4 regions of the Rhizobium sp. RSm-3 genome follow, and region 2 is predicted to be linked to each of the others. Evidence: riboswitches for the same ligand, from Rfam matches in the RefSeq annotation. Region 2 holds a riboswitch; each other region holds the start of a gene.

Region 1 (5,418 bases), on a different contig from region 2:
TAGAACCGCGCCTGCCGGCCTTCGATCGCGTCTTGGAAATAGGGCCGGTAGCTGAAATTCTGCCCGACGAAGCTTCCAGGTCCGTCGTAATTGCTGGCCGCGATCGTCTCTCCATCCGGCTTGACCACATAAATGTCGGAGGATTTCAGCAGCCCGTTAATCTGCTTGAGATAGAGATTGGCCGCATCGCGCAGTGCCGCATTTTCAGGGGCGCTCACCAGTTCCTTGATGTCGTCATGATCGGCGATCAGCGCCGGCAGCGCCTCGTAGCGGTTGAGGTGACCGCTGAGCGCCGAGACGGCAAGGCGCAGCGCTGTCCCCGCCTGCGCCGAGGCCTCTCCCATATAGGCGCGTGTCGCAATCGCGCTTCCATAGGTGAAGAAGGCGAAGATGATCAACGGCACCACCAGGAACGCCGCTATCGCACGATATCTCGACAGATCCGGCTCCTCCCCTTTCCGCCTCCACTCCCCAGCGAGGCATACCCGACGGCTCAAGTTTAATGACGCCGACACGGATTTCCAAGGGCCCGCCGAAACTTGACACCCGGAGACGCGAATGCCCTATTGCGGTATCGTAGGGAACCCCATCATGAGCAACGACAAGACGCCCGCCGACAGCAAGCTCACCAGCTCCAAGCGTCGCTGGGCGGCAGAGGGCAAGTTTCTGACCGGCCGCATCAGCCGCCCCGAAGCCGAGCGCCTGCCGCCCGGCCAGCATCTCGTCAAAAACTGGCCGGTGCTCGATCTCGGCCAGCAGCCCGTCATCTCCACCGATAGCTGGCGTCTTGAAGTGCGCGGCCTCGTCGAAACGACGCTCACACTCAACTGGGCCGACTTCCAGGCGATCGAGCAGAGTACCAAGGTCAGCGATATCCACTGCGTGACCACCTGGTCGCGCTACGATAACAAATGGCGGGGTGTTTCCACGCGCGATCTGCTCGATCTCGCCATGCCGAAGCCGGACGCCGGTTATATCATGCTGACGAGTTATGACGGCTATACGACCAACCTTCCACTTGCCGATTTCGCCGCCGAGGACGCGATCCTTGTGACATCATGGGAAGGCCTGCCGCTGACGCCGGATCACGGCGGCCCGATGCGCCTCGTCGTGCCGCATCTTTATTTCTGGAAAAGCGCCAAATGGCTGCGCCGCATCGAACTGATGTCGGGTGACGAGGCCGGCTTCTGGGAAAAGAACGGCTACCATATGTATGGCGATCCGTGGCGCGAGCAGCGCTATTCCGACGATTGAGCCTTCGGCCGCAGAAAGCGACCCAGCGCAAACACCACAAGGGCGAACAGAGCGGCGAACCCCGTCAGCGACGCCATGCTGGCGGCATGAAACGGCACTTTACTCCAGCGTGGCTTGACGACATCGGCGGTGTTGAAGGCCTCGCCGCTGAACCGGCAGGTGATGAGCGCCAGGCTGCGCCGCACCATGTCGTCATCGACCGCGGAAATGATTTCACCAGCCGCAACGGCCTCCCGCGGCATCTCACGCATCGAAAGCAATACCGCCTTGGTCGCCGCAAGATAGGCATGGGCGCATTCGTTGAACGGGCTCTGCTCGTCGCTCACGCTGCCCGGCATCCGTCCCCAGAGACAATAGGAATACTGGATTTCGGCGTAGTTCAGAACGCGCCGGAATGGCTCGTTCGTATCGACTGCACGGGACGCCAGACCGATAATTCGGCCGCGATAGTCCGAAATCACCGCCATCTCGCCATGCGAAATTTCTGGGATCTCGAGACCGGCATGGCTGGCGCCGCCGCTGCGGCTATGAGCAAGGGCGTTTTCAACAGGCATGCAAAAGAAAGCGGCGGCGGCAAAGGCCGTCGACAGGAGCGATATGGTGCTGCAGCTTTTCATCGTTGCCCGAAAATCTAAAGGCGCCGGCAAAACGGCGCCCCTCGATGTGTTCAGTGGAAGGCCTTTACCTGCCGGACCGGTTGCCCGCCCTTCACGGCAAGCCGCTTTTCCGCCAGCGCTCCGAAGCCAAGACCGAGCGTTGCCCAGAGGATCGCATGCATGGCGAGCGTTGTCGTGCGGAAACGCCAAAGCACCATCGCCGAGAAGTTCTCCGGCACTTCGTTGATCGGCGGCAGCAGATAAAGCACGAGGCCGATAAAGACGAGATAGGCGATGCCGGCGATGATGGCGCCGTTCCAGAGGCCGAAACGCTCGGAAAGACGGCGCGACAGCGCCACCGCGGCGATCAGGGCGGCGAGGGAGACGACGATCATCAGGAAGAACAGCTCGGTCCTGACGCCGATTGTATCGGCATTGCCGACCGCCGGCGGGTTGGCCGGATATTTGATAGCGGGAACGAGAACGATCGCCACGAAGGCGAAAATGGCGATGACCGCCGAGGTGCCGCGCGCCGAAAGGCTGCCGACGCGGCCGTGCACGAAAGCGAAGGCGAGCGCGAAAAGCCCGCCGACGGCAATGCTATGGGCCATGACGCCGGTGAAAAGGCCCGGACCGGCCTGCATGGCGCGGCTGACGATTTCAGGTTCGGCGGCTTCGCCGGTCGCCTGGGCGCTCGCCTCCTCGAAGGCGATCGCCGAATCGACCAGCGGCTCGCCGAAAGTATGGGCGAAGGCGAAGACGAGGAAGCCAGCAATCAGGCCCGCGAGCATGCCGCGTAGCAGGAGGTTTCCAACCATGTCGGGAACTCCCCTAGTGGCAGGGGAAGCCGAGGAGGTGGCGGGCGTCATGCACGAATTCATGCACGTACATGCCGTTGAACAGCGCCATCGCGCCTTCCTCGGTGCCGACGAAATAGATGGCGATGAGCATCAGCAGGCCGCCGAAGATCGCCCATGGCAGGATCTCTGCTACGGGGATCGGCGCCGGTGCCGCAACAGGCGCAAAAGTGGTGTCAGACATGTATTCCTCCGGGAATGACGCGTTCAGTCGAAAGAGTGCTTATGCGGCAGGGTCTGACTTCCAGCGCGAAGAACCTTCGACACGCTGGTCACAGCGGCGCGACCGTGCCGGATTTACACCGGCTTCCAAACCCGCAACAGCACGGTTATATCTGCAGGCCGAAGAGCCTGTCAACGAAACTTCATGAAGCGGCGACGGGCTGTTCCCACCGCTATCCGGAGATCGGAACGACCGTGAATACGCGCCTTACCTGGATCTGCCACGGCGCGACGGCGGCGAGCCGCAAGGCCCTGTTCCCGCTCGACGAACCGCTGGAAGACAAGGCCGCAGAAGACGCGGCCAGGATGGCCGCCCTGCCCCGTGCCGATCGTATTGTCACCAGCCCGGCTTTGCGCGCCCGCCAGACTGCCGACGCGCTCGGCCTTCAAGCCCGGACGGACCCTGTCCTTGGCGACTGCGATCATGGCCGCTGGGCCGGCAAGTCGATCGCGGCGATAGAGGCCGAGGAGCCGGAGGACCTCATGGCCTGGATGAGCGATCCGGAAGCGGTCCCGCACGGGGGCGAGAGCCTTGTTGATCTTGGCATACGCGTCGCCGGCTGGATGGACAATGAATCCGCCCTCGGCGGCCATGTGATCGCCATCAGCCACGCCGCCGTCATCCGGGCAGCGGTTGCCCATGTGCTTCGGGCGCCGCCATCCTCTTTCTGGCTCGTCGACATCGAGCCGCTTGGTATCGTTCGCATGACCAGCAACGGACGGCGCTGGTCGCTGCGTTTTCAGCATTAATGCATGTCGCCCGGAAGTGTGCCGCGGTTCCGGGATAACGACATGCATAAAACAAAAACCTAAGGCGCGTCGCATGAATCCCGTTTAATGCGACGCGCATTAGCGATCCCTCATCTTATCCAGCTTTACACAAGCAAATTGCGTCATCTCTGTTGAACCCGGCTTCACCGGGACTACTTCCTTGTCCCAAGGAGATGGAAGACATGACATATGATTGGAGTGGCGAGCGTACGCGGCGCCTGCGCCTGATGCGTTTCGCCACAATCACACTTCTGATCGGTCTCGTCGTCAGCGTCCCGCTGCTGATCGTCACCGCCTGAAGCACGAGAAAGGGCGAGCATGCGACAGCACGCTCGCCTTCGTGCTTTCCCGTCCCCGCTTCACGAGAAGCGCGTCCGTCTCTCGACGGTGCAGCAACAGGCTGCGGCCTCCAATAATTCGCCTTCTGGTTTCAACGAACATTTCAGACTTTCGTGATAGTTCGGCATAGGGTGGAGATGGAGAAGGCCACATGCCGGTGTTTTTCCAGAGCAGGGCCGGAAGGCAATGCGTGTCGATCGTCGGGCTTGGGATAACTCTCTGGCTCCTCGGCGCGCTGTTGCAGCTCGACGACAGCCTTGTCTATTTCATGACCGGTTTCGGCGAATATGGCGCCGACAAACTCGTTCTGGCGCTCGGCATCGCCGGCGCCATGAGCTTCATCTATTCGGTGCTGCGCATCGCCGACCTGCGCAAGGAAACGGAACTGCGCGCCGCCGCCCAGGCGAAGGCCGATTGGACGGCCACCCACGACCATCTAACCAAGCTGCCGAACCGCTACGCCTTCGAACGCAAGATCCTCTCATGGCCGATCAAGGACGACGAGGACCAAATCGAGGAATGGGATCGCAACGTCACGCTCTTCTCCGTCGATCTCGACGGCTTCAAGAAAGTCAACGATCTCGTCGGCCACAAGGGCGGCGACATTCTGCTGATCGAGGTTGCCAGGCGAATCTGCGCGCTCGGCAACGCCGATTGCGTTTACCGCTTCGGCGGCGACGAATTCATCATCGTCGCCTTTGCCCTGACGGCACCGCGCGAGGAGCGTTTTGCCAGACTGCTAATCCAGGCTGTCACCCGGCCGATCCATATCGACGGTTTTGCCGTCGAAGTCGGCGCCAGCGTCGGCTACGACCGCTGGACCGAAGGAGCCGAACCGCTGGAAGATGCCGCGCATCGTGCCGACCTCGCCATGTACGAGGCAAAATCACGCGGCCCCAACCATTATTTCGCTTTCGAACCGGCCATGCAGGACAAAGTCACGGAACGCGCTGCGCTAGAAACCAGGCTGCGCGCCGCAATCGCCAACAAGGCGATCAAACCCTTCTATCAGCCGCTGATCGACCTGAAGACCGGTCAGCTCTGCGGCTTCGAGGCCTTGGCGCGCTGGATCGGCGAAGACGGTGTCAATATTCCGCCGCCTGTTTTCATCGATATCGCCGAGGAAAACGGGATGATCACCGCCTTGTTCGAGGATCTTCTCGCCCAGGCCTGCAGCGACGCACTCACCTGGCCTGAGCATGTAATGCTGTCCTTCAACGTCTCGCCGGTGCAGATGGAAGACAGGCTGCTGACGTCGCGCATTCTCAAGGTCCTTTCGGCAAGCCGGCTGCCGCCGCAGCGCCTGGAGGTGGAGATCACCGAAAACGCGCTGATCCAGGATCCCGCCGTCGCCGCCGTCATCCTTGATGAACTCCACG
Region 2 (5,418 bases):
TGCCGCCGGCTTTGCCGCTTTTGCGGCAGACGGCTTTGCCGGCGTCATCAATGCCCGGCCGGACGGCGAGGAGCCGGGGCAGCCCGGCAATGCGGCGGAAAAGGCGTCCGCTGCCGCCGCGGGGCTCGCCTACGGCTTCGTGCCGGTGAAAGGGGCCGAGATCACCGAGGCCGATATCCGGGCCTTCCAGGCGGCGATGGCCGAGGCGAAGGGACCAGTCGTCGCCCATTGCAAGAGCGGCACACGGGCGCTGACGCTCTATACGCTGGGCGAGGTGCTGGATGGGCGCATGAAGGTCGGGGATGTTCAGGCCTTCGGTCAAAACCTCGGCTTCGATCTTGCCGGCGCACGCCGCTGGCTGGAGAAGCGGGCCGGGCAGGCGGCTGGCGTGACGGCCTTCTTCGAGCCCCGCACCTGCAGTGTGCAATATGTCGTTGCCGACCCGGTGACGAAACGCTGCGCCATCATCGACCCAGTGCTCGATTTCGACGAGATGTCGGGTGCAACGGGGACGGCCAATGCCGACGCCATCCTCGCGCATATCGACAGCGAGGGGCTGACGGTCGAGTGGATCCTCGACACGCATCCGCATGCCGATCATTTCTCCGCCGCGCATTACCTCAAAGGAAAGACCGGCGCGCCGACGGCCATCGGCGTCCATGTCACTGACGTGCAGGTGCTCTGGAAGGAGATCTACAACTGGCCGGCACTCGAAACCGACGGCTCGCAATGGGACCGGTTGTTTGCCGACGGCGACACCTTCGAGATCGGCGGGCTCAAAGCCCGCGTGATGTTCTCGCCCGGCCATACCCTTGCCTCGGTGACCTATGTGATCGGCGACGCCGCCTTCGTGCATGACACCGTGTTCACACCGGATTCCGGCACGGCGCGCACGGATTTTCCCGGCGGCAGCGCCAGCGCCCTCTGGCACTCGATCCAGGCCATCCTGTCGCTGCCCGAGGAGACCCGGCTCTTTTCCGGCCACGACTATCAACCTGGCGGCCGTCACCCGCGCTGGGAAAGCACGATAGCCGCCCAGAAAAGCGGTAATCCGCATATATCAGCCATCGACGAGGCCGGCTTCGTGGCGCTGCGCCAGGCGCGCGACCGCACGCTGCCGAAACCGAAGCTGATGCTGCACGCGCTGCAGGTGAATATTCGGGGAGGCAGATTGCCCGAGCCCGAGGAGAACGGCCGGCGGTATCTGAAGATACCGCTGGATGCGTTGTAGGGACGCAGGGAGCAGCGTTGCGGCGCGTGCTTCGAGGCTCCGCCCTCTCGGGCTGCGCACCTCAGCATGAGGGAGGTCGGAAGATGCCGCGCCCGCGACAGCGGGAACTGAGAAGGCGGCGCCAACGCTTACGAACGCCGTATCCTGAGGAGGCGAGGATGCTCCTTTCAGTCTCCATTTTTCACCCACCCAAACCCCGTCCCCCGCAATAATCATTGACGTCGCCCGGGCAGGCGACGTAACTGGGGGGCGACGGTTCCCTGAAGATGACTCCAAGGGGATTAATAGGGAACACGGTGAGGACGACCCAGTAGGGACCGAGACCGTGGCTGCCCCCGCAACTGTAAGCGGATTGTCGATCATCTCAGCTATGGCCAGCGACCGGCCATCTCTGAAGGGCTTATGGCCTCGCCACTGCGATATATCGCGGGAAGGTGGATGAACCGATGGATATCCGCAAGCCAGGAGACCTGCCGTCAATCACGATCCAATCAACCGGGCGGGGATGCCCGGACAAGGAACAGACATGATTGACCTTCTGAACCTTCGCCGAATTCCGGCATGCATCCGTCTCGATTGGGCCTCCTGCGGTTAGCGCACGTCTCAGCGTGCCTTCGGCCGCGCGTGCGGCATAACCGTGCTTTTTCCCTTCAATCGAGGTTTTTCATGCGTCAGATTCTCGCCACCATGACATTTGCCTTCGGGCTGATCGGCCTTGCGGCACCGAGCCTTGCCGCCACTCAATATCCTTTGACCATCACCAATTGCGGTGAGCAGGTGACGTTCCAGAAGGCCCCGTCGAAGATCGTTTCGATCGGCCAGGGCATGACCGAAATTCTCTTCTCGCTCGGCCTTGCCGACAAGATCGCAGGCACGGCCGTCTGGGTCGGTCCCGTGCTGCCGCAATATGCCGAGGCCAACAGCAAGATAAAGCGTCTCGCCGACAATGATCCGAGCTTCGAATCCGTCGTCGGGCAAGAGCCCGACCTGGTGGCGGCCGAGTTCGAATGGCATGTCGGCGCGCAGGGCTCGGTCGGCAAGCGCGAGCAGTTCGAGGATGTCGGCATCAACACCTATCTCGCGCCGGCCGATTGCGTCGCCAAGGTCAACACCGATGGCGGCGACGGCGTGCGCAGGGAGCTGTTCACGATGGAGTTGATCTATCGTGAAATCGCCGAACTCTCTGAAATTTTCGACGTGAAGGAGCGCGGCGATGCACTGATCTCCGAGCTGAAGAAGCGCGAGGCCGATGCGGTGGCTTCGATATCGGGCGCAGCGGGCAAGAACCTGCCGGTCGTCTTCTGGTTCTCCAGCAAGGAGGCCAATGGCGACGCCTTCATTGCCGGCAAGAACAGCGCGCCTGCCTATATCCTGAAGACGATCGGCGCCAGGAATGTCGTCACCACCGAAGAGGAATGGCCGCTGGTCGGCTGGGAAACCATTTCCGAGGCGAACCCCGCCGTCATCGTGCTCGCCACCATGGACCGGCGCCGCTACGCCGCCGACGATCCCGAGGTGAAGATCGATTTCCTCGAGAAGGATCCCGTCACCAAGGAGCTGGACGCGGTGAAGAACAGGCGCTTCGTGATGATGGACGCGCAATCGATGAACCCGACGATACGCACTATCGACGGCATCGAGACGCTGGCGAAGGGCATCAAGTCCTTCGGCCTGACCCAGTGACGGCAGCAACGGCCAGAGAGCCGGGATGGTGGGCGCTTGCCGCGCTCACCATTGCCGCCTTCCTTCTTCTCGGGCTGATGATCAGCCTTGCCGTTTCGATCGGCGAGATCGCCATTCCGCTGGCGACCACGGCGGAGGCGGTGTCGAACCGGCTGTTCGGCACGGATTTCGAGCTCAGCCGCATCCATCAGGGCATCGTCTGGGATTATCGCCTCAGCCGGGCGCTGGTCGCGGCGAGCGCCGGCGCCTCGCTGTCGCTCTCGGGCGCGATCCTGCAGGCGCTGCTGCGCAATCCGCTGGCCGAACCCTATGTGCTCGGCATTTCCGCCGGGGCTTCGACCGGGGCGGTCTCGGTGATGATCCTCGGCTTCGGCTACGGCGTTCTCGGGCTTTCGGGCGGCGCCTTTCTCGGCGCGGTCGTCGCTTTTCTGCTGGTCGGCTTTCTCGCCACGGGGGCGGGCGGAACCGGCGAGCGCATCATTCTCTGCGGTGTCGCCGGTTCGCAGCTCTTCAATGCGCTCACCTCCTATATCGTCACGACCTCGGCCAATGCCGAGCAGGCGCGCGGCGTGTTGTTCTGGCTGCTGGGCTCGCTCAGCGGCGTGCGCTGGCCGGATGTCTATCTCTCGGTGCCGATCGCGCTTGCCGGTTTCCTCGTCTGCATGGCCCATGTCCGGGCGCTCGATGCCTTCGCCTTCGGCACGGATGCGGCCGCCTCGCTCGGCATTGCCGTGCGCCGCGTTCAGATCCTGCTCTTTGCCCTGACGGCGGCGATGACGGCAAGCGTCGTCAGCATGGTCGGCTCGATCGGCTTCGTCGGCCTGGTCATTCCGCATGCCGCCCGCTTCCTCGTCGGACCGGGCCATCGGCGGCTGCTGCCGGCAACGGCACTCGGCGGCGCGATCTACATGGTCGGCGCCGATATCGTCTCACGCATCATCATCCCGCAGCAGGTCCTGCCGATCGGCGTCGTCACCGCGCTCTTCGGCGCGCCGGCCTTCGCCGTCATCCTCTATCGCGTGCGGAGGAGCGCATGAGCATTACCATCGACGCGGTGAGTTTCGCCGCCGGCGACACGATCATCGTCAACGGGGTCAGCCTGACGGTGGCAAAGGGCAAGGTGCTCGGCCTGCTCGGGCCGAACGGTTCCGGCAAATCGAGCCTGCTCAGGCTGATCTGCCGGCTGCGCAAGGTCCGCAGCGGCGTTATCCGGCTGGGCGAAGACGATATCGCCTCACTGTCGCGCGCAGCCCTTGCGCGGCGCATCGCCTTCGTCGAGCAGCAATCGACGACCGAGACGCAACTGACCGTGCGCGACGTGGTGCGGCTCGGCCGCACGCCGCATCGCGGGCTGCTCTCACCCTGGGGCGCGGAGGACGATGCCGCGGTCGACGAGGCCTTGTTGCGGGTCGCCATGCGAGAGCGGGCGGGTCAGCTCTGGCAGACGCTATCGGGCGGCGAGCGTCAGCGTGTCCATATTGCGCGGTCGCTGGCGCAGGCGCCGGGTGAGCTGCTGCTCGACGAGCCGACCAATCATCTCGATATCCAGCACCAGCTCGACATCCTCCGGCTGATCTCGAAGCTCGGCATCACCTGCATTGTCGCGCTGCACGATCTCAACCTGGCGGCGATGTTCTGCGACAGCCTGGCGGTGCTTCAGAAGGGCGAGGTCGTCGCCGCGGGCGCGCCAGAGGATGTGCTGACGGAGGATATGATCGGCCGGGTTTTCGGCGTTCGCGCCCATGTCCAGAAATCGGCCGTGCATGGCCGGCACCACATCCAATACGTCCTGGATTGAGGAATGGCCTTTTTCCTGGACTGGCGTATGATTTCCGAGGGCGCTTGCGCCCGGTCGAACGGAGTTTCGAGATGCTCGAACGAAATCAGTTTCCCCTGCGCCCAATCGTCCCCGGCTTCGCTGTTGCCTGGGTCGTCATCATTTCAGGCGCGAGCGTCGCTCTCAGCCTGCTTTTTGCCTGCGTCACGCCCTTCGTGGCCCTGGCGGCGGTAGCGGCGGTCATTCTTCCCCGGCGGATGGCGGTGACGGCGGTTCTGCTGGCCTGGCTCGCCAACCAGATGGTCGGGTATGTCGTGCTCGGCTATCCCCAGACTTGGGACAGCTATGCCTGGGGTCTGGCGATCGGCATTGCCGCATTCGCATCCCTGGCCGCAGCGCTCGGCGTGCTTCGTCTTGCGGCCGACCTCACCGTCACTATGGCTGGCGCCTTCATGGCCGGCTTCGTTGCCTATGAAGGCGTGCTCTTTGCCGCAACGGCGCTGCTTCCGTCGGGTGAGGGCGCATTTTCGGCGTCGGTCCTGGCGAATGTCCTGCTGATCAATTCTCTGGCCGCGATCGGGCTTGTCTGCCTCCATGCCAGCGCGGCGGCCAGCCGGGCGCTCGTTGCAAGTCAGCCGGGACCGATGCTGCCTTAGCCTTTGTCTTGATGCACGTCGTCCTGCCAAACCGCTGCGCAGGTTTAGGCTAACCTTCACGGGCCTCTAAG
Region 3 (5,418 bases), on a different contig from region 2:
TCGGTATATTTGTCGAAATAGTCACCGGAGGCATATTTCGATTTTTCGAAGCCCTTGAAGCTTTGGCCCCGCTCGACCGCCAGCAGGTTCGAGGCGCGGATCGCGTGATAGGTCACCGTATAGAAATAGATATTGGTGAAATCGACGCCTTCCTCGGAGCCGTAGAAGATGCGTTCGCGGGCGAGATAGCCGTGCAGGTTCATCTGGCCGAGGCCGATCGCATGGCTGTCGTCATTGCCCTTCTCGATCGACGGAACCGAGGCGATGTGGCTCATGTCGGAGACCGCCGTCAGTGCCCGGATCGAAGTCTCGATCGTCCTGCCGAAATCGTTGGAATCCATGGCCGCGGCGATATTCAGCGAGCCGAGATTGCAGGAAATATCCTTGCCGAGATGCTTGTAGGAGAGGTCGTCATTGTAGTCGCTCGCCTCGCTCACCTGCAAGATCTCCGAGCAGAGATTGCTCATGGAGATGCGACCCGCAACCGGGTTTGCCCGGTTCACCGTGTCTTCGAACATGATGTAGGGATAGCCGCTCTCGAACTGGATTTCGGCAAGCACCTGGAAGAATTCACGCGCTTTGATCTTCTTCTTCGAGATGCGGGCGTCCGCCACCATCTCCCGGTACTTTTCCGTCACCGAAATCTCGGTGAAGGGCACACCGTAGACGCGCTCGACGTCATAGGGCGAGAACAGATACATGTCCTCATTGTTTTTCGCGAGTTCGAAGGTGATGTCGGGCACGACGACGCCGAGCGACAGCGTCTTGATGCGGATCTTCTCGTCGGCATTTTCGCGCTTGGTGTCGAGGAAGCGCATGATGTCGGGGTGATGGGCATTGAGATAGACGGCGCCCGCCCCCTGGCGGGCACCGAGCTGGTTGGCATAGGAGAAACTGTCTTCGAGCAGTTTCATGACGGGGATGATGCCCGACGACTGGTTCTCGATCTGCTTGATCGGCGCACCGGCCTCGCGGATGTTGGTGAGAGACAGCGCGACGCCACCGCCACGTTTCGACAATTGCAGCGCCGAATTGATCGACCGGCCGATCGATTCCATATTGTCCTCGACCCGCAGCAGGAAGCAGGAGACGAGTTCGCCGCGCTGTTGCTTGCCGGCATTGAGGAAGGTCGGCGTCGCCGGCTGAAAACGGCCGGAAATGATCTCGTCGACCATGTCGCGGGCAAGGGCCTCGTCGCCGCGCGCCAGGGTCAGCGCCACCATGCAGATGCGGTCCTCGTAGCGCTCGAGATAGCGCTTCCCGTCGAAGGTCTTCAGCGTATAGCTGGTGTAATATTTGAAGGCGCCGAGGAAGGTCGGGAAACGGAATTTCCTGGCATAGGCCTGATCGAACAGGTCGCGGACGAAATTGAACGAATATTGATCGAGAACCTCCTGCTCGTAATAGCCCTCGGTGACGAGGTAATCGAGCTTTTCCCGGAGATTGTGAAAGAACACGGTGTTCTGGTTCACATGCTGCAGGAAATACTGCTTCGCCGCCATGCGGTCCTTGTCGAGCTGGATCCTGCCCTCGTCGTCATAGAGGTTCAGCATCGCGTTCAGCGCGTGATAGTCGAGCGTCTCCGCCGCTTTCAAAGGGCGTTCGCCGGCGGGATGAGCAAAAGTGTTATGCGGTTTTGCGCCCGCATCCCGCGTCAGAGTTGTTCCCGTGTCCAAAACCGTTCCAATCCGCGTTTGACGTTGGCGACATCCTCCTCCGTGCCGATGAGCTCGAACCTGTAGAGGTAAGGCACCTGGCATTTCTGCGAGATCACGTCGCCGGCGAGCCCATATGTCTCGCCGAAATTGCTGTTGCCCGCGGCAATCACGCCCCGGATGCGTCCTCGATTCTCCGCATCGTTCAAGAAACGGATCACCTGCTTGGGAACGGCCCCCTTTACGATCCCTGGGCCGCCGGCGCCGCTATAGGTCGGCACGACAAGCACGAAAGGTTCGCGGATATGGAACGCCTCTGCGCCGCTTGAGGGAATGCGCGCCGCGCGCATCCCGAGCTTGGCGACGAAGCGATGGGTATTCTCGGATCGGCTGGAATAATAGACGATCAGGCCCATCGCCTTTCCTCGGTCAGGAGAGCGCGCTGATCATATCCGGACGGAACCCCGCCCAATGCTGCTCGCCGGCAACGACGACGGGAACCTGCATATAGCCCATGCCGCGCACACGATCGAGCGCCTCGGCGTCCTCGGAGATATCGACGACGTCGTAATCGACGCCCAGGCGGTCGAGGGCGCGATAGGTGGCGGTGCATTGGACGCAGGCGGGTTTGCTGTAGACGGTAACGCTCATCATGTTCCTCGTGATGTCAAAGAATTCAGGACGCAATACTGGGATCGGTCGCCTTGCGACGTCCGGGGCAACGTTTGATGGTGATCTGGCAAAGTCGGCGGTTTAAACGCCCGAGAGGATCCCTTTCGGGATTTGCGCGGGCGGCGGCCTTGATGTTCTGGACATAACTTCAACCCCGAAGTGCTCATGCGGACGTTCGGGGCAGCGCAACAGGCGCGGATCATTCCGCTGTCATGCACGCGACCTTCCGGACACCCCGCCCGTGGACATCTCGTTCAAGGCAGGTCTCCTGGCTTGCGGGTCGAAGCACCCTGCCCCAGCCTTCCCAAGGCATCATGCCTCAGTGACCTGAAATCGGACAGTTGCTCGCCGCTCACAGTTGCGGGGGCAGCTCCGGCCTTGTTGCGCCGTCATGGCGAAACGCACCGTATTCCCGTCTTAGCCTGCGATCCTGACGAATCGAAGGAACCTTGAACACTAGATATAGTATGCCAATCCAAAATCGTGTCAACGGATGGTTTTCGCCTTGCGTTACGACAGGTTTGAAATCGCTGCGTTCCTGTGAAAAACATGGATAACGAAGGCTTAAAGAAAACAGGCTGTGGAGAAGGGCCGGATGAAGAGGACCGACCCGTAGCCGGCCCTCAGATTTTGTTTCCTGGTCAGGCCCGAATCGTCCCCCGAATCGTCACTGTCCCTTTATCCGAAGCAGCCTAAGTGCATTGATCGTCACCAGCACGGTGGCGCCGGTATCGGCGAGGATCGCCGGCCAGAGCCCGGTGATCCCTAGGATCGTCGTCACCAGGAACACCGCCTTCAGCCCGAGCGCGATGGTGATATTCTCTAGGATGTTGCGCATCGTGCGTTTGGACAGTTCGATCATCCGGGCCACGTCGCCGACGCGCCCGTGCAGCACGGCGGCATCCGCCGTTTCCAGCGCCACATCGGTGCCGCCGCCCATGGCGATGCCGATATCGGCGGCGGCCAATGCCGGAGCGTCGTTGATACCGTCCCCGACCTTGGCGACGATGAAACCCTGGCGCTTCAATTCGCTGACGACCCGCTGCTTGTCCTCGGGCATCATCTCGCCGCGCCAGTCGATGCCGAGCATGCCGGCAACGGCTGCCGCCGTCCGCTTGTTGTCGCCCGTCAGCATCATCGCCTTGACGCCGGCCGATTTAAGCGTGGCAAGCCCGGCCTGCGCATCCTCGCGCGGCTCGTCGCGCATGGCGATCAGGCCGGCTGCAACACCATTGACGAGCAGCACCGATACGCTCTTGCCCTCATCGTTCAGAACAGTAATGCGTGCATCCTTTTCGCCGTCGAGCGCTCCGCGCTCGCGGGCAGCGGACGGCGACAGCAAATCGAGAGTCTCGCCGCCGACTTTACCGCTGACCCCCTTGCCCGGCAGCGCTTCCAGTTCGAAAGCCGGCGGCACGGGGACGCCGCCAGCCTTGGCGCGTTTGAGGATCGCCAGCGCCAAGGGGTGGCTGGAGCCCTGCTCCAGCACTGCCGCGCGCGACAAGATCTGCGCCTCACTCAATCCGAAGGAAACGATATCAGTCACTTGAGGCTTGCCTTCCGTCAGCGTGCCTGTCTTATCGAAGGCGACCATCGTCACCTTGCCGAGCGTTTCCAACACCGCGCCGCCCTTCATCAGCAGTCCGCGCCGGGCGCCTGCTGAAAGCGAGGCGGCGATCGCCGCCGGCGTCGAGATGACAAGCGCGCAGGGGCAGCCGATCAGCAGGATGGCAAGGCCCTTGTAGATCCATTCGTCCCACGCCCCAGCGAGGAATAGCGGCGGAACGACCGCGACCAATGCTGCGACCACCACGACGCCGGGCGTGTAATAACGCGAGAAGCGGTCGATGAAGCGTTCCGTCGGCGCCTTCGATTCCTGCGCCTCCTCCACCAGCTTGACGACTCGGGCGATGGTATTGTCGGCAGCCGCCGCCGTGACGCGAACCCGGAGCACCGCATCGCCATTCACCGTTCCGGCAAAGACGACGGCATCGACGCCCTTGCGCACCGGCGTGCTCTCGCCGGTCACCGGCGCCTCGTCGATCGCGCTCTCGCCCGAGACGATGATGCCATCAGCCGAGATGCGATCGCCCGGACGCACCATGATGATCGCGCCGACGGCGAGGCTTTCCGCCGGCACCTCCCGCGTCTGGCCATTGTCTTCCAGCAGCGCGTTCTTCGGCACCAAGGCCGTCAGCGACTGGATGCTTTCGCGCGCCTTGCCGGCCGCGACACCCTCCAGCAGCTCGCCGACGAGGAACAGGAACACGACAGTGGCCGCCTCCTCCCCCGCATTGATGATGACGGCGCCGACGGCGGCGATCGTCATCAGCATTTCGATCGAAAACGGCGTGCCTGAGAACGCCGCCATGACAGCGCGCCGCGCGATCGGCACCAGACCGATGAGCATGGCGACGATGAAGGCATAGGACCCGATCGCAGGTATGAGATGGCCCACGGCATAGGCGGCAATCAGCGCCGCACCCGAGAGGATGGTCAGCCGGCCCTTCCTGCTCTGCCACCAGGGACCGGTCATCGGCCCATGATCGTGGCCATGCAGGCCTTCGATTTCCTTCTCGCCATGATCATGGTCATGGCCGGCATGATCATGGCCATCATGATCGTGATCGTGGTCGCCATGGTCGTGGTGGCGATGATCGTGCGCGCCGTGGTCCTGCGCCGGCGCCGCGCTTCCGGCAAAGGGCCATACCGAATAACCGAGCCCCGTCACTCTCTTCTCGATCGCCTTGAGGTCGCTGCTGCCGTCATGCCGGACGGTCATCGTGCCCGCCATCACCGAGACGGAAACATCGGCGACCCCTGCCACGCGCCTGACCGCCGTATCGATCTTGCTCGCGCAGGCAGCGCAATCCATGCCGCCGACCCGGTATCGTGTCTCGCTCGTCTCAACCATGATCCGCTTCCTTGTCAAACAGAAGCATCCCTCCTACATCCTCTAGCGACTAGAGGTGCAAGAGGAAAAATCATGAAAAAGATCACGATCGGTGAAGCGGCGCGCCGGAGCGGGGTCAAAGTGCCGACGGTGCGCTATTACGAGAGCATCGGCCTGCTCGCGGCACCGAGCCGCAGC
Region 4 (5,418 bases), on a different contig from region 2:
GGGCGGCCGCGACCGCCGCAAGCTCGCTGTCGGCAGCCGACAGGAACAGGATATCGCCCGGCGTCTGCCCGAGGTCGATCGCCTCCTCGCCGTCGCTGATCGTTCCCTGCTGGGCCAGAAGCAGATGCATGGGGTTACGCCAGCGCCTCGATCGCTATCCGCACAGCATCCTGATCCATTTCGTGCAGGCCGATAACAACGAGACGCGTGGCGCGCTTTTCACCAGGCGTCCAGGCGCGGTCGAAATAGTGGTCGATGCGGCTGCCGACGGCCTGAAGCTGTAGGCGCATCGGCTTGCCTGAAACGTCGACGAACCCCTTGAGGCGCAGCACGTCATGGGCTGATATGATGGCCTCCAGCGCCTCGACGAAGCCGGCAATGTCGGCGACTGCGCCGAGTTCGACGACGAAGCTGTCGAATTCGTCGTGGTCGTGCGCCACACCGTCCTCATGCTCCAGCTCGTGGTGCGACTTGCGGTTGGCGATATCGTCCTCCGTGCCGATGCCGAGGCCGAGCAGGATGCCGGCCGGCACCTCGCCGTTCCTCGCCTCGATCATCGCAGGCTTTCGTGCGGTGCGGGAGGCGACCTCATCACGCACCCGGCCGAGTCCGGCCACGTCGATCAGGTCGGTCTTGTTGAGTACGATCAGATCGGCGCAGGTGAGCTGATCCTCGAACAACTCCTCGATCGGGCTCTCGTGATCAAGCGATTCATCTGCGCCGCGTGCCGCCTCGACCGCATCGTGATCGTCGGCGAAACGGCCGGCGGCGACAGCGGCGCTGTCGACCACCGTGATGACGCCGTCGACGGTCACCTGGGTGCGAATGTCAGGCCAGTTGAAAGCCGCAACCAGCGGCTGCGGCAAGGCAAGGCCCGAGGTTTCGATGACGATATGGTCGGGGCGCTGTTCGCGTTCGAGCAGTTTCGTCATCGTCGGAATGAAGTCGTCGGCGACCGTGCAGCAGATGCAGCCATTGGTCAGCTCGATAATGTCGTCTTCCGTGCAATTCTCCGCGCCGCAGCCCTTCAGCACGTCGCCGTCGACGCCGAGATCGCCGAATTCGTTGATGATGAGCGCGATCTTCTTGCCGCCCGCGTTAGTGAGCAGGTTGCGGATCATCGTCGTCTTGCCGGCACCGAGGAAGCCGGTGATGACGGTTGCGGGAATCTTCTGCTGGTTCATGGATTTAACCCTTCATTTTCAGCGGCAGGCCTGCCGCGATGAAATAGACTTCGGCGGCCTTCGCCGCGATCATCTGGTGGAGACGGCCGGCATGATCGCGAAAATCCCGCGCCATGCGATTGTCGGGCACGATGCCAAGGCCGACCTCGTTGGAAACGAAAACGAGCCGCGCCTTTACGCGCGGCAGAAAATCGGCGAGTGCTGCAAATTCCCCCGCCATCTCGCGCCCCTCCATCATCAGATTGGTAACCCAGAGCGTCAGGCAGTCGATCAGCACGATACGCCCCTCGCCGTCGATGGCGGCGAGCGCGCCGACAAGATCGAGCGGTTCCTCATGTGTGGTCCAAGACGGACCGCGATCGGCCCTGTGCTGGGCGATGCGTGCCTGCATCTCCTCGTCCCACGCCCGGCCGGTCGCGAGGTAGTGACGATCGAGGCCGGTCGACACGACAAGAGATTCGGCGAAGCGGGATTTGCCGGAGCGTGCGCCGCCGAGGATGAAGGTGGTGTTCGAGAGAGCCGTCGTCATGCGCAAGCGCTCCCGCTAGAGAGGGCGCGGCGGTGCCACATCCCCCTTCTCCCCAGCGGGGAGAAGGTGCCGGCAGGCGGTTGAGGGGGTGAGCGGCAAAGCCGCGAATGCACTGAGCGCAAGCGAAGGGCAAAATGACGGAGGTGCCGTGCGGCCCCCTCATCCGACCCTTCGGGCCACCTTCTCCCCGCGGGGGAGAAGGTGAGATCGCAGCGTCGCACCGCACGAGGCAGCGCCGAATTCAATCGTACAGCCAAAACAACCTCCGTGCTGGCAGCGGGTCTCTTGCCCAGGGTTGGGCTTCTCGCCCGGCACGAATGGCAGGTCTCCTGGCTCACGGTTGTCGGCCGCGATCGGGGCAGACCGGAATCCGGTCGCCCCTGATCGTGCCAGCGAATCTGCCTCGCCTTCCCGGCTGCATCGGAGAAGAGGTGGACGATTCGTAGAAATAGAGGCGTCCGACCCCGGTTGATCACCATGCATGTCCAGTGGCTTTTCCGGCATGTCGCCCGTCCCGCCCGCCTGCACCATTGCAGACTGCCGGCCGAAAGGGCTCGATGCCGGATGGAAGACCCTGACCGCTCTACAGTCGCGGGGTCGGCTGTGATGAAGGCGCCCGGTGTGGGTCCACCCCGTCACATTCCCTTTTCATCCGGAATGGCGTAACACCGATCCGGAACCATCCGTTATATCCTAGGATGGTTAGGCAAGCTCAGGGGTGAAGTCAACCGGCCGATACGATCGGGAACGGCCAGCCAGTCGGCGCAACGCTCGCAACACGACTTACTCTACCTAAAACATCGTCATTTATCAGATACTTACGTCATAAATATTTGACCCGGGCGCCAGCTTTTCGCCGCAATTACATCGCAAGCGGTCTGCGCCATCGCCCTTGACCGGGCCTCCTCCTGCCTAGTTGTCTTGCCATGCTTATGAAATTGGATCGGCGCCGGTTCCGGGCGCTGCGTGTTTTCTTTGATCCGGGGCGGCTGCGGGCGCTGACGCGACGCAGCGAAGTCGGCCTGTCGCTGGCGGGCGCCGTCGTCGGCATCGCCTCGGGGCTTGCCGTCACCGGCATGAGCTTCGTCTCCAACGAACTGCATCAGCTGGTCTTCGGCATACCAGACAGTGAAAGGCTGAGCTCGTCGGTGATCGACGACAAGATGCTGCTGTTGACCGCCCCCGTCATCGGCGGCATTCTGCTCGGACTGTTGCTCTTCGTGTTGGCCAAACGCCGCAAGAAACCGATGGTCGACCCGATCGAGGCCAATGCCCTGCATGGCGGCCGCCTGTCCTTGACCGACAGCGTTATCGTCGCCGTGCAGAACCTGATCTCCAACGGCTTCGGCGCCTCCGTCGGCCTGGAAGCCGGCTATACCCAGCTTGCCGCCGGCCTTGCCTCGAAATTCGGCCTGAAGCTGCAGCTTCGCCGCTCGGATCTGCGCATCCTCGTCGGCTGCGGCGCGGCCGGCGCGATCGCCGCCGCCTTCAACGCGCCGCTGACCGGCGCCTTCTATGCCTTCGAGCTGATCATCGGCACCTATACGATTGTGTCGCTCACCCCGGTCGTCGTCTCCGCCCTCGTTTCCACTTTGATCGCAAGGCTGCTCGCCGAAGGCGATTTCACCATCGATATCGGCAGCTTCGGTTCGGTCGTGCCGGCCGATTATATCCCGGCGCTGCTGCTCGGCGTCTTCTGCGCCGGCGTCGGCATCCTGATCATGCAGGGCGTCTCCTTCGTCGAGGAACTGGCCCGTAAGAGCTCGATCGCCCCGCCCTTCCGTCCCGCGCTCGGCGGCATCGTCGTCGGGCTGCTGGCGATGATCTCTCCGCAAGTGCTTTCGGCCGGCCACGGCGCGCTGCATCTCAACCTCTCGCGCGAGGTAGCGATCCCGGCGCTGATCGGCCTCTTCCTGTTGAAATCCTTGGCCTCGGCGATATCGATCGGCTCCGGCTTCAGGGGCGGCCTGTTCTTCGCCTCGCTGTTCATGGGCGCCCTGCTCGGCAAGCTCTTTGCCTATTGCGGCCCCTATTTCGCCGCTGCGACGCTGACGCCCGTCATCTATGCCGTGGTCGGCATGAGTTCGCTTGCCGTCGCCGTCATCGGCGGACCGCTGACGATGACATTCCTGGCGCTCGAAATCACCGGCGATTTCCCGATCACCGTGCTGGTGCTCGCCGCCGTCATCACCTCCTCGCTCGTCGTGCGCTCGACCTTCGGCTATTCCTTCGCCACATGGCGCTTCCATCTGCGCGGCGAAAGCATCCGCAGCGCCCACGACGTCGGCTGGATCCGCAACCTGACGGTGGACAAGCTAATGCGCGCCGACGTCAAGACGGCAAAAGCGGGCATTTCACTGGAGGAATTCAAGCAGGCCTTCCCGATCGGCTCGGCCCAGCGCGTCATCCTCGTCGAGGAGAGCGACAAATATGCCGGCCTCGTGCTGGTGCCGGAGATTTACGCCAACCCGACCGACACCCAGGACGAGGGCAAGACGCTGGCCGATTTCATCCACTACCGGAACGATTTCCTGCAGCCGCAGATGAATGCCAGGCAGGCGGCGGCGATCTTCGACAAGAGCGAAAGCGAAGCGCTCGCCGTCGTCAACAACCTGATCGAACGCAAGGTGATCGGCCAGCTCAGCGAAAGTTATACGCTACGCCGCTACAGCGAAGAACTAGACCGCCGCCGCCGCGAGGTCTCAGGCGAGATCTGATCCCATCGCTTGCGCCGCCGCTACCCCGCGTCGGCGAGCTTGAACACGTCGGCCCGCTTCGAAACCCCGCGCAATGCGAACGATCCGAGATACTCGCAAGCCACGGCACAGGTCGCCGCGAAACTGTCCGACAGCAGCAGGGGCTGCTCAAGCGTGCCGCAGAGCTTTTCCAGCCGCGAAGCCTCGTTGACGGCCCTGCCGATTACCGTGAAGTCGAGCCTGCCGTGGGCGCCGACATTTCCGTAGAAGACCTCGCCGAGATGCAGCACCACATCGACGCCGATATCGGGGCCTCCGTTGCATGTCCGCTCGCGATTGAGCTCTTCGTTGGCCTTCAGCAGATTCTGCGCCGAAGCCAATGCCGCCCTGCAGGCCTTTTGCGGGTCCTCTGCCTCGGTCGGAAAGATCGCCAGCACGCTGTCGCCCATGAATTTGAGGATCTCGCCGGAATTTTCCTCGACATGCCGGCCGATCAGCTCGAAATGCTCGTTGAGAAACCCGACGATCTCGGCTGGCTGATAAACCTCGGTCAAAGCCGTGAAATTGCGCAGGTCGGCCAGCAGGATGGCGGCATCGATGGAGCCGCCCATTCCCCTGCGGGTTTCGCCGGCAAGGATGCGCGCGCTCGTCCTGGCGCCGGTATAGACTGCGAGAATGTCGCTCGCGGTCTTCGAAACCGCCACGCGGTAAGCCGCCAGCCCGAGCGCTGGGAACAGCGCCGCAACGATCGCCAGTTGATCGTCGGAAAATCCGCCCGGCGCATCGCTCGTCAGCGAGAAGCCAAGTCCGCGCAGCGCGACTTCCTTCGGGAATTCGAAAAGGCTGATCACGTGATCCGTGCCCCCGCAAAGCGCGAATTCGTTCAGCTCGGTATAATCGAGACCCTCCCCGTTCGCCAAATTCCATCGCCCCGTTCTTTCGCCGCGGCTCAAAAGGTAGAAGATCGGCGTCTTCTCGAAGTCACGCTCCGTCTCGCTGCCGTGCTCGG

Evidence for each region. Region 2 has a riboswitch for cobalamin ahead of BBJ66_RS09050 (ABC transporter substrate-binding protein). Riboswitches for the same ligand answer to the same signal wherever they lie in the genome.
Region 1: linked by a shared signal. The riboswitch ahead of BBJ66_RS25475 (CbtB domain-containing protein) and the one ahead of BBJ66_RS09050 (ABC transporter substrate-binding protein) in region 2 are both predicted to bind cobalamin.
Region 3: linked by a shared signal. The riboswitch ahead of nrdH (glutaredoxin-like protein NrdH) and the one ahead of BBJ66_RS09050 (ABC transporter substrate-binding protein) in region 2 are both predicted to bind cobalamin.
Region 4: linked by a shared signal. The riboswitch ahead of cobU (bifunctional adenosylcobinamide kinase/adenosylcobinamide-phosphate guanylyltransferase) and the one ahead of BBJ66_RS09050 (ABC transporter substrate-binding protein) in region 2 are both predicted to bind cobalamin.

The regions. Positions count from the first base shown of each region.
Region 1 is NZ_MAWZ01000046.1:27,856-33,273, forward strand. It holds gene BBJ66_RS25455 (sensor histidine kinase) at 1-407, opposite strand, end outside; gene BBJ66_RS25460 (sulfite oxidase-like oxidoreductase) at 592-1,254, shown strand; gene BBJ66_RS25465 (hypothetical protein) at 1,239-1,871, opposite strand; gene BBJ66_RS25470 (CbtA family protein) at 1,922-2,668, opposite strand; gene BBJ66_RS25475 (CbtB domain-containing protein) at 2,682-2,891, opposite strand; adenosylcobalamin (AdoCbl) riboswitch at 2,905-3,047, opposite strand; gene BBJ66_RS25480 (histidine phosphatase family protein) at 3,125-3,679, shown strand; gene BBJ66_RS25485 (putative bifunctional diguanylate cyclase/phosphodiesterase) at 4,191-5,418, shown strand, end outside.
Region 2 is NZ_MAWZ01000006.1:111,192-116,609, reverse strand. It holds gene blh (bifunctional sulfur transferase/dioxygenase Blh) at 1-1,231, shown strand, start outside; cobalamin riboswitch at 1,468-1,723, shown strand; gene BBJ66_RS09050 (ABC transporter substrate-binding protein) at 1,898-2,914, shown strand; gene BBJ66_RS09045 (FecCD family ABC transporter permease) at 2,911-3,951, shown strand; gene BBJ66_RS09040 (ABC transporter ATP-binding protein) at 3,948-4,712, shown strand; gene BBJ66_RS09035 (hypothetical protein) at 4,784-5,347, shown strand.
Region 3 is NZ_MAWZ01000031.1:5,913-11,330, forward strand. It holds gene nrdE (class 1b ribonucleoside-diphosphate reductase subunit alpha) at 1-1,676, opposite strand, end outside; gene nrdI (class Ib ribonucleoside-diphosphate reductase assembly flavoprotein NrdI) at 1,655-2,071, opposite strand; gene nrdH (glutaredoxin-like protein NrdH) at 2,085-2,306, opposite strand; cobalamin riboswitch at 2,569-2,794, opposite strand; gene BBJ66_RS22440 (heavy metal translocating P-type ATPase) at 2,995-5,241, opposite strand; gene BBJ66_RS22445 (MerR family transcriptional regulator) at 5,314-5,418, shown strand, end outside.
Region 4 is NZ_MAWZ01000024.1:86,469-91,886, reverse strand. It holds gene cobN (cobaltochelatase subunit CobN) at 1-130, opposite strand, end outside; gene cobW (cobalamin biosynthesis protein CobW) at 135-1,184, opposite strand; gene cobU (bifunctional adenosylcobinamide kinase/adenosylcobinamide-phosphate guanylyltransferase) at 1,189-1,713, opposite strand; cobalamin riboswitch at 2,016-2,412, opposite strand; gene BBJ66_RS19525 (chloride channel protein) at 2,640-4,430, shown strand; gene BBJ66_RS19520 (adenylate/guanylate cyclase domain-containing protein) at 4,451-5,418, opposite strand, start outside.